Regions from separate parts of the Shewanella sp. FJAT-52076 genome, predicted to be linked through region 1. Evidence: predicted binding sites of a transcription regulator. Region 1 holds the regulator's gene; the other holds the start of a gene.
The links. Region 1 encodes sigma-54, which starts transcription at its own class of promoters, with help from an activator protein. Its sites were predicted from a motif close to GTTGGCACGNNNNTNGNNT; they were not measured.

Region 1 (5,262 bases):
GGCCAGTCAACCTCAGCTCACAGACAGTGTGCAAAAGCCTGATTACGTGGCAACCGACCTTCGCAGTATCAGTTACAACGCCGAGGGCAAGTTGGAAAGCCGCGTCAGTGCCTCCTACATGGAACACTTCGATGGTGATGCGCAAACTCTGTTTACTCAGCCTGTTTACACCCTGTTTCCCGAAGATGGCCAGGGCGAATGGCGTCTCACCGCCAAAACCGGCAGACTGGACAAGGTCAGCGATGAGGTCATGCTCGAAGAAGAAGTACTGATTGAGGCCCTGACCATAGACGAGCCACTGCAGCAGCTCAATACCAGTTACCTGGAGTTGGATCTCAAGACGATGATCCTCACCTCCGACAAAGAAATTATTATCAGCGGCAATAACTTCCACTTGAGCGGCCATGGCCTCTATGCTGATCTCAATGCCAAAGAAGTTAAGCTCTTAAGCAAGATTAAGGGAACCTATGAACCTAAATAAGTCGCTCATTCTGGTGCTGCTTTGCACCTGCAGCGCTGTGGCTTTGGCCAACACCAAGTTTGATTTGAGCCAGGAAGTAAAAATTGCCGCGGCCAACAGTTATGCCGATCTGAAAAACAAGCGCATCGTTTATGAAGGCCCGGTTACCCTGACCCAGGGCAGCCTGGTGCTCAAGGCTGATGAACTGAGCTCGTTCACCGACGAGAAAAGCGGCAGACGTATTCTGCTTGCCAAGGGTAACCCAGCCACCTACAGCCAGCAGGTGGAAGATGGCCGCACCGTGCATGCCAGTGCCACCGAAATCAGCTACAACATCGACAGTCGTGTTATGAGCCTCAAAGGCAATGCCAAGGTCGAGCAGGATGGCAGCCAGGTCAGCGCCGACTCCATCGTTTACGATATCGAAAAGCAGCAGCTCACTTCCCAAAGCAGCGGTAAAAAAGACGACAGGGTTATCACCATCATCAAGCCCGAAAATTACCAGCAGGATCTGCAGGATAAGGGCACTACTGAGCAACCTCAGCAAGAGAAGCAGCAATGACCCAACTGACCCTGAAGGCCAGTAATCTCGCCAAGAGTTACAAAAACCGCCAGGTTGTCAAAAACGTCAGCCTCACCGTAAATACCGGCCAGGTGGTCGGCTTACTGGGCCCCAATGGGGCCGGTAAAACCACCACTTTTTACATGGTGGTAGGCCTGGTACAGAGCGACAAGGGTAGCATACACATCAACGATGATGACTTGACGCTGGATCCCATGCACCTGCGGGCACGCAAAGGCATTGGCTACCTGCCACAAGAAGCCAGCATCTTCCGCAAGCTGTCGGTGCGCGATAACATCATGGCCGTGCTGCAGATGCGCAAAGAGCTGAACGCCGATGAGCGTGAAGAGTCGCTGGAGCAGCTGCTGGAAGAGTTCCACATCACCCACATCCGTGACAATCTTGGCATGTCACTGTCAGGGGGTGAACGTCGCCGGGTCGAGATTGCCCGGGCACTTGCCGCCAACCCCAGATTTATCCTGCTGGATGAGCCCTTCGCCGGGGTCGACCCGATTTCCGTTATCGATATCAAAAAGATTATCGAGCAACTCAAGAATCGTGGCCTCGGAGTGCTTATCACCGACCACAATGTGAGGGAAACCCTCGATGTGTGCGAAAAAGCCTATATCGTCAGCCATGGCGATTTGATTGCCGAAGGCACCCCTGCCGAAATCCTCGACAATCAGCAGGTGCGTGCAGTGTACTTGGGTGAGCAATTCAGGCTATAGTTAATTAACAAAGCCCCCTTCTCATATCCGGATAATCAGGGTGGTAAATCACCGGATAACCTGATAGAAAAGCTTTCTACCTGAATAATTTAGTGAAGGATTCGCAGTACAATGAAAGCGTCGCTCCAGCTAAAACTGGGACAACAACTCACAATGACGCCACAGTTGCAGCAGGCCATTCGTCTGCTTCAACTCTCTTCGCTTGAACTGCAACAGGAAATTCAGCAAGCCCTCGACGCCAACCCCCTGTTGGAGCTGGACGACGAACTGGGCAGCGATCAGTTTGATGCCGACGGCGGCGATAAAGAATTTGACGACCAGTTCAGCCAGGAGTCCGTCTCAAACGACACCAGTGACAGTGCTTCGCTGGAAACTTCAGACGCTATCAGTCAGCAGTCCATGCCGGACGAGCTCCCAATGGATACCACCTGGGATGAAGTCTTTACGGCTGCCCCCGTTTCCGGTCCTGGGATCCGTGGCGAAGATGATATGCCGTTTCAGGGCGAAACCAGTGAAGGTCTGTACGAACATCTCGAGTGGCAAAAAAATCTCACCCCTTTTTCCGATACCGATCTGGCCATTGCCACTGCCATCATAGATGCCATTGATGAAAAGGGTTACTTAACCCAAAGCCTTGAAGAAATTCTCGAGGCCGTGGGCGATGAAGAAGTCGAGCTTGACGAAGTTGAGGCCGTGCTCAAACGCATTCAACACTTCGACCCCATCGGGGTAGCTGCCCGTGATTTGGCAGAGTGCCTGCTCATTCAACTTGGTCAGTTCCCGGCGGATACCCCCCATCTGGACAACGCCAAGCTGCTTATCCGTGACCATTTGGATCTGATTGCCAACCGCGACTTCCGTACCCTGATGCGTAAAACCCGCCTCAAGGAAGAAGAACTCAGGGATGCAATCATCCTCATTCAGGGGCTGAACCCCCGTCCCGGTGAGTCTGTGACCAGCACCAAGGATGAGTATGTCATTCCAGATGTCTCGGTCAGTAAAAAAAATGGCCGCTGGGTTGTAGAGCTTAATCCCGATTGTATGCCTAAACTGAGTGTGAACCAGCAATATGCCGCCATGGCACGCACCAGTCGCAACCAAGCTGACAGCCAGTTTATCCGCGGGCATTTGCAGGAGGCCAAGTGGTTTATCAAGAGCCTGGAGAGCCGCAACGACACCTTGCTGAAAGTCGCCAATTGCATAGTGCAGTTCCAGCAGGGCTTTTTTGAGTATGGTGAAGAGGCCATGAAACCCATGGTGCTCAACGATATCGCCGAAGCGGTAGAGATGCACGAATCCACCATCTCACGGGTCACCACCCAAAAGTTCATGCATACCCCAAGGGGTATCTTTGAACTCAAATATTTTTTCTCCAGCCACGTCGGGACCGAAGATGGCGGAGAATGCTCATCTACTGCCATCCGCGCCTTTATCAAGAAACTGGTGGCGGCAGAAAATCAGAAGAAACCATTGAGCGACAGCAAAATGGCGGAACTTCTGGCAGAACAAGGAATCAACGTTGCTAGACGCACCATCGCCAAATACCGAGAAGCGATGCTGATCCCACCGTCGAACCAACGTAAGAGTTTATAACCCACCCAAGGTCTTTGGAGGAAAGTGTCTATGCAAATCAATCTGACTGGGCATCATATCGAAATCACTGATTCACTGCGTAACTACGTAGAGAGCAAGTTCTCCAAGCTTGAACGCCATTTCGAACAGATCAATAATGTCCACGTTGTTCTCAATGTTCAGAAATTGCAGCAAATCGCAGAAGCCAAGCTTCACCTCAACGGTGGCGAGGTATTCGCCACTTCAGAACATGAAGACATGTACGCCGCCATTGACGCCCTAATTGATAAATTGGACCGTCAGGTTATTAAACACAAAGAGAAACTGACCAAACATTAACGATGGAACTAAGTACCATCCTGGCGCCGGAGTGCACTAGCTGTGCCACTCCGGGCAGCAAGAAAAAGGTGCTGGAGCTGATTAGCGATCTCGCTGCTGCCCAGAATCCCTCCCTCTCGTCTCAAGAGATATTCGAAAGCCTGCTGGCCCGTGAAAAAATGGGCAGCACCGGTATTGGCAATGGTATTGCCATTCCCCATGGCCGCCTTGGCACTATCGATAAGCCTTTAGCTGTGCTTATCAAGTGTGAAGAAGCCATAGGTTATGACGCCATTGATAAGCAGCCGGTGGACATTCTGTTTGCCTTGCTGGTTCCATCGGACCAGTGTCAGCAACATCTCAGCACCCTGGCCGCCATGGCCGAAAAGCTGAATGACAAGCAGATCCTCAAACAGCTGCGCAAGAGCCACGATGAAAAGGAACTTTACCAGGTAATCATCGGATGAAACTCGTTATAGTCTCCGGGCGCTCTGGCTCCGGAAAGTCGGTAGCCCTCAGGGTACTGGAAGACTTGGGCTACTACTGCGTCGATAATTTGCCATTGCAGCTGATTGGGCCCTTGCTTGCCCAGCTCAAGGGCAATAACGACAAGGTCGCCATCAGCATCGATATCCGCAATATGCCGGAGCAGGAAAAGGCCCTCGAAAAAGAGCTGGCAAGGCTCCCGGAAGGCGTAGAGCTCACCAGCTTTTTCCTCAACTCCAGCGACAAGGTGCTGCTGAAACGCTACAGCGAAACCCGCCGTTTGCACCCCCTGTCCCGCAGCAAGGTCTCTTTGCAGGAAGCCATCAAGCTCGAAGGCAAAATGTTGGCCCCTATCTCCAACATGGTCGACCACTTCCTGGACACTTCCAATCTGAATGTCTATGAATTGGCTGATGCTGTCAGGCAGATACTGCTTGGGCGCACCGACAAAGAGCTGGTGATTATCTTTGAATCTTTCGGCTTCAAGCATGGCATGCCCACAGAAGCAGACTTTATGTTTGATGCCCGCTTCTTGCCCAATCCCCATTGGGAGCCGGAGCTGAGGCCCCTCACTGGGCTGGATGAGCCGGTTAAGCTGTTTTTGGAACGTCAGGTACTGGTCAACAAGTACATCTGGCAAATCGAAAACCTGCTGGAAACCTGGTTGCCTCACTTAGAGCGCAATAATCGCAGCTACCTCACCATTGCCATTGGCTGCACCGGTGGCCAACACCGCTCTGTGTATATTGCCGAGCAGCTTGCCAAACGCTTCGCCAACTCTCACCACAAGGTTGAGGCCCGCCACCGGGAACTGAATGCCAAAACTTGAACGTGACGTCACCATAGTCAATAAGCTGGGCCTGCACGCCCGCGCCGCCACCAAACTGGCGGTATTGGCGTCTGAATTCAAGGCCAGCGTGACTCTGGTTCAGGGCGCAAAACAGGCCTCGGCCGCCAGCGTGCTGGGTCTCCTGATGCTCGAATCCGGCATGGGCAAAACCATCCATATTATCGCCGAAGGGGAAGACGCCGAGCAGGCCATGGATGCCGTGTGTAACCTGATCAACGCCCGCTTCGACGAAGACTGCTGACCCGGCTTCGCTTCGTCCATCCCATTAAATTTGCTAATATATCCC
Region 2 (5,262 bases), 1.5 Mb from region 1:
CGTCCATTTGCTTCCCGCGCCATGGAAGCCATTGGTACCCCATTCGACAAGGCTTCCAAGCAGGATAAAGAATCCATGGTGTGCGCCCAGTGCCACGTGGAGTACTACTTCGAAAAGTCTGATGATCGCAAAGGTTTCGTGAAGTTCCCATGGGACGGCGGCACCACAGTGGAAAACATGGAAGTCTATTATGACGCCATCCAATTTGCTGACTGGACCCACGCTGTGTCCAAGACCCCAATGCTGAAAGCGCAGCACCCAGGTTATGAAACCTGGAAACTGGGTACTCACGGTCAAAACAATGTGTCCTGTGTTGACTGTCACATGCCGAAAGTGACCAACGAACAGGGTAAGAAGTTTACCGATCACAAAGTGGGCAACCCATTCGATCGTTTCGAAGAAACCTGTGGTACCTGCCACAGCCAGGACAAAGAACACATGCTGACCGTCTACAAGGACAACAAGTCCAAAGTGATGGAGCTGAAGTCCAAGGCTGAAACTCAGCTGGTTGCTGCTCACTTCGAAGCCGGTGCTGCCTGGAAAGCCGGTGCCACCGAAGAAGAAATGAAGCCTATCCTGACCAACATCCGTCACGCTCAGTGGCGCTGGGACTACGCCATTGCTTCTCACGGTGTGTCTGCACACGCTCCAGCTGAAGCCCTGCGCGTACTGGGTACTGCCGTGGACAAGGCTGCCAATGCCCGCGTTCAACTGGCACAGTTGCTGGCCACCAAAGGCGTGAAGCAGCCAATCGAGCTGCCGGACATCTCTACCAAGGCCAAAGCTCAGGCTGCTCTGGGTATGGACATGGACAAGATGAACGCCGATAAGGCCAAGTTCAAGCAAGAAATGCTGCCCAAGTGGGAAGCAGAAGCCAAGGCCCGCGAAGCCACTTACAAGTAAGCAGCAAACCCCAAGCCTGCATACACAAAGCCCCCGCATTGCGGGGGCTTTTCTTTGGCAGAATTGAGTGTTGCAGCAATTTATTTGATGAGTTTCAGCAATGCCCTGAAACTGTCACCAACCGCATGATGTTGCAGTTCAAACAGCAGCGACTCCACGTTGGTGAGTTTGGCGCCGGCCTCACCCATCATTTGCAGCCCCAATGCTTTATTCTCGGCGGTGCGGGACCCCATGGCATCGGCCACCAAATGCACATCAAAGCCGTTGTCCAGCATGTCACGGCAGCTTTGATACACACAAATATGGGTTTCTATGCCACACAGCAGCACCTGCTTGCGCCCGGTGTTGTTAAGCGCTTGCTGAAACTCATCACAGGCCCAGCCACTGAAATGTTCCTTGGGAATTGGGCTGAAGCCTTCGAGCACAAGTCGGAGTTCTTCAGAAGTGGGCCCCAGCTTTTCCGGTAACTGCTCTAACCAGAGAATGGGAATATCAAAAATTCTTGCCCCGCTTATCAGGGTGATCAGCTGCTGGTGCATGGCTTCTGAGTTGTGCATCAGTCGGGCCAGTTTGCCCTGAACATCCACGACTACAAGCACAGTTTCACTTGGCTTAAGCATGTCTCGCCTCCTTGGTTTTACCCAGTTAACCCCTTTTTGATGCCGCTGCCAATACGCCGAAAGTCAAATGCACCACATTGGTGCGCAGTCTGCATAAGTGCACTTTTTTTGTGCGAATTTATGCGCTCAATTTGTGCGTAAAATGTAATAAATATATTAAAAACATTGTGTTGAAACTTTGGCGCGATGCTTGAAATGTCTTTGTCAGGCAAGACATACAACAATCAGTGGAGGCCGGAATGAAACTGGTGAGTGCAATCATCAAACCCTTCAAACTCGACGATGTGCGTGAAGCCATCGCCGGCATGGGTATCGAAGGTATGACAGTAACCGAGGTCAAAGGTTTTGGCCGTCAGAAGGGGCACACCGAGCTGTATCGCGGTGCCGAATATCAGGTGGATTTTCTGCCCAAGATAAAGCTGGATATCGCAACCAAGGCTGAAAATGTCGAGCTGCTGTTGGAGGCCATCGTAAAAGCGGCCCATACCGGCAAAATCGGTGACGGTAAAATCTTTGTCACCGATTTAGAGCAAGCGGTCCGGATTCGGACCGGTGAAACAGACGACGAAGCACTGTAAGGGGAAGCGAGATGGAAGAAATCAGCAAACTGGGCCTGACAGTGGCCGAACTCAGATTCGCACTGGATACCTTTTACTTTTTGATCTCCGGGGCCTTGGTGATGTGGATGGCGGCAGGCTTCGCCATGTTGGAAGCGGGTCTGGTGCGCTCCAAAAACACCACTGAGATCCTCACCAAAAACGTGTGCCTCTATTCAATTGCCTGTATCACCTACCTGATCGTTGGCTACAACATCATGTATGTGGACAACCCTGAAGCGGGTTGGTTGCCAAGCTTCGGTACCCTGATTGGTACCCAGGCCGCCGATGCCGACCACTCACTGGAATCAGACTTCTTCTTCCAGGTGGTGTTTGTGGCAACCTCCATGTCGATTGTGTCCGGCGCTGTGGCTGAACGCATGAAACTCTGGGCCTTCCTGGCATTTTCCGTGGTGATGACGGCGGTAATCTATCCGGTCGAAGGCTTCTGGACCTGGGGTGGCGGCTTTGTCAGCGCGGCCGGTTTCGTGGACTTTGCCGGTAGCGGTATTGTGCACATGGCCGGTGCTGCCGCGGCACTGTCCGGCGTGATTTTGCTGGGCGCCCGTAAAGGTAAATATGGTCCATCGGGTCAGGTTAACCCTATCCCTGGCTCCAACCTGCCAATGGCGACTCTTGGTATGTTTATCCTGTGGATGGGCTGGTTCGGCTTTAACGGTGGCTCACAGTTGATGGTGTCCGATGCCGCCAACGCCGCCTCTGTCGGTAAGATCTTCGTCAATACCAACTCGGCTGCGGCTTTCGGTGCCATTTCTGCCCTTATCGTCTGCAAAATGATTTGGGGCAAGGCCGATTTAACTATGATATTGAACGGTGCGCTGGCGGGTCTCGTGGCCATTACCGCAGATCCCCTGTCACCTTCACTGGAGTTCGCCGCCGCCATTGGTTTGCTGGCTGGTGCCCTGGTGGTGTTCTCTATCGTGGGCTTTGATCGTATCAAGATTGATGACCCCGTGGGTGCCATCTCTGTGCACGGCGTGGCCGGGGTGCTGGGTTTGCTGTTGGTACCTGCATCCAATGCCGATGCGACCCTGGGCGGACAGCTGTTTGGTATCTGTGCCATCTTTGCCTGGACCTTCGGCGCCTCCTTCCTGGTGTGGTTTGCCCTCAAGGTGACCATGGGGATCCGTGTCAGCGAGGAAGAAGAATACAATGGTATGGATGCTTCAGACTGCGGTATCGACGCCTACCCCGAGTTTGTGACGGTAAAAACGGCCAGTTAATCTTCAAAACTCAGACAAACAGCAGGCTCAGGCCTGCTGTTTTTGTTTCGCTTGTATTTGGCAAAGCAGGGGAGGGATACTGACTTGAGCCTGGATATCAGGCCGGGGACGCCATGCTGAGGTTGAGGGGAGACTGAGGTCGCAAGGAGACCGGGGCTGAATAGAGGCCGGGGCTGAAGGGAGAGTTGGAAATGCGGATAAAAAAGTTACTCGTGCTGACAATGCTGCTGAGTTTGGGTGCTACCGCCGGGCAGGTGGTGGTGCGAAAGAGTGATGAAGCCTTCGATGCCTTTGCCGTTCGTGACCAACTGGCCCGGGAGCATCAGTGGCAGGAGGCCATACGGGCTCAGCAACAACTGGATATACTGCAGTCTCTGCCACTGGGATGTATGTTGGTGCCATCCCCCTATCGGTATTTCAGCTGCAATGGTCTCTTCTACAGACCTTATTTGTGGCAGGGACGAGAGCTCTACATTTCCGTTCCCAATCCTGAGGCTGAAGGACAACCTGCCAGCCAGTCAAACGAGGGAACAGAGCGTTAAACTTTTGTTACGTATTGAGTGGGCTTTTCGTGCCAAATTGACGTAGTCTCAAGTGAGGCCAATCGATTTTGGAGGCGCCGATGTCTGCAAGAATACTCTGTTGCCTGTTACTTCCTTTGCTGGTGTCCTGTGCCGCCACTTCCGAGCGTGAGCATCAAACCAGTATCACGACCTTATTTCACGATGAAATTTTCTCGCCAGTCAGTGGCTTGCCCTCTCCCGAAGCGGTATTTTCCTTACCGCCTAGCGTAGCGCAGGACTTAAGGCGCGCCTTCGAACGTCAGCGCAACATCCCCGGCGGCGACAATCAACCGGCCCACACATGGCTCTCTTCCCAGCTTGCTGCGGCCGATGGCGGTTTCAGTTATCAGGACAACAATACCCGTATCGCAGCCGATACCTATTATGACAGGGCGGGAAATTGCATGTCGTTGGTGGTATTGGCGGCAGCCATGGCCGATGCACTGGGTGTCACCGTGGACTTTCAGGATGTGTTGGTACAGCCGGTGTGGGACAGACAGGGGGATTTTTATCTGGTCAACGGCCATGTGAATCTGCGACTGTTGCCGCCCTCGGAAGCGAATGTGGTGCATTTGCGGGGGCCGATCCTTGTAGACTTTCTCCCCGAGCGCGCCGTACGCGGCTATGACCGGGTACGTATCAACCGCAGCATGCTGCTGGCGATGTTTTACAATAACCTGGCCGCCGAGGCGCTGATCAATAGAGAGCATGACAAAGCCTACGCCTTAATTCGCATGTCCCTTGAGCAGAGCGATACCTTTGTTCCGGCCCTCAATACCCTTGCCATTTTGTATCGCTATCATCAACGGGAAGATCTTGCCGAGGAGGTGTATCGGCAGGCGCTGAAGCAAGAGCCGGAAAATATGACAACGCTCTATAATCTGGCGCTTATCCTCTCATCCCAGGATAGGTTGGACGAGTGGGCGGAAGTGCACAAGGTGCTGGAGCTGGCCAGGATCCGCAACCCCTATTACTACTACGATATGGCCGAGCAGGCATTGTCTGAGCATGAGTATCAACAGGCCGTAAATTGGTTTTTGCAGGCCGTAGAAAAGGCCGACTACCGCCACGAGTTTTACTTTGGACTGTCCCAGGCCTATTGGGCGTCGGGTAATCCCAAGAAAGCCAAACAAAGCATGGAAAAAGCCCTGGCGCTCAGTGGCGATGATGGAGATAAACGGCGTTATCAGGCCAAGTTGAACGCCATGGCAAGCCATTAAGCCCGTTACTTGGGCTACGCCCGTACATCTTAAGCGGCCCGGGATTCCTCTTGGGCTCTTGTCTTGCTTAATTAATTGATTTTTATGCAAGTTCCAGAGACTTGGCACGTGTGTCT

Region 2: a site for sigma-54 is predicted at 1,701-1,719, ahead of K0H79_RS03290 (P-II family nitrogen regulator). Genes of this name have one in related genera too.

Annotation. Positions count from the first base shown of each region.
Region 1 covers NZ_CP080415.1:3,627,165-3,632,426, forward strand. Annotated here, with positions in the region: gene lptC (LPS export ABC transporter periplasmic protein LptC) at 1-481, shown strand, start outside; gene lptA (lipopolysaccharide transport periplasmic protein LptA) at 468-1,022, shown strand; gene lptB (LPS export ABC transporter ATP-binding protein) at 1,019-1,750, shown strand; gene K0H79_RS16075 (RNA polymerase factor sigma-54) at 1,862-3,343, shown strand; gene hpf (ribosome hibernation promoting factor) at 3,374-3,661, shown strand; gene ptsN (PTS IIA-like nitrogen regulatory protein PtsN) at 3,664-4,107, shown strand; gene rapZ (RNase adapter RapZ) at 4,104-4,955, shown strand; gene K0H79_RS16095 (HPr family phosphocarrier protein) at 4,942-5,217, shown strand.
Region 2 covers NZ_CP080415.1:757,546-762,807, forward strand. Annotated here, with positions in the region: gene nrfA (ammonia-forming nitrite reductase cytochrome c552 subunit) at 1-903, shown strand, start outside; gene K0H79_RS03285 (hydrolase) at 984-1,523, opposite strand; gene K0H79_RS03290 (P-II family nitrogen regulator) at 1,763-2,101, shown strand; gene K0H79_RS03295 (ammonium transporter) at 2,113-3,363, shown strand; gene K0H79_RS03300 (hypothetical protein) at 3,555-3,905, shown strand; gene K0H79_RS03305 (lipopolysaccharide assembly protein LapB) at 3,986-5,146, shown strand.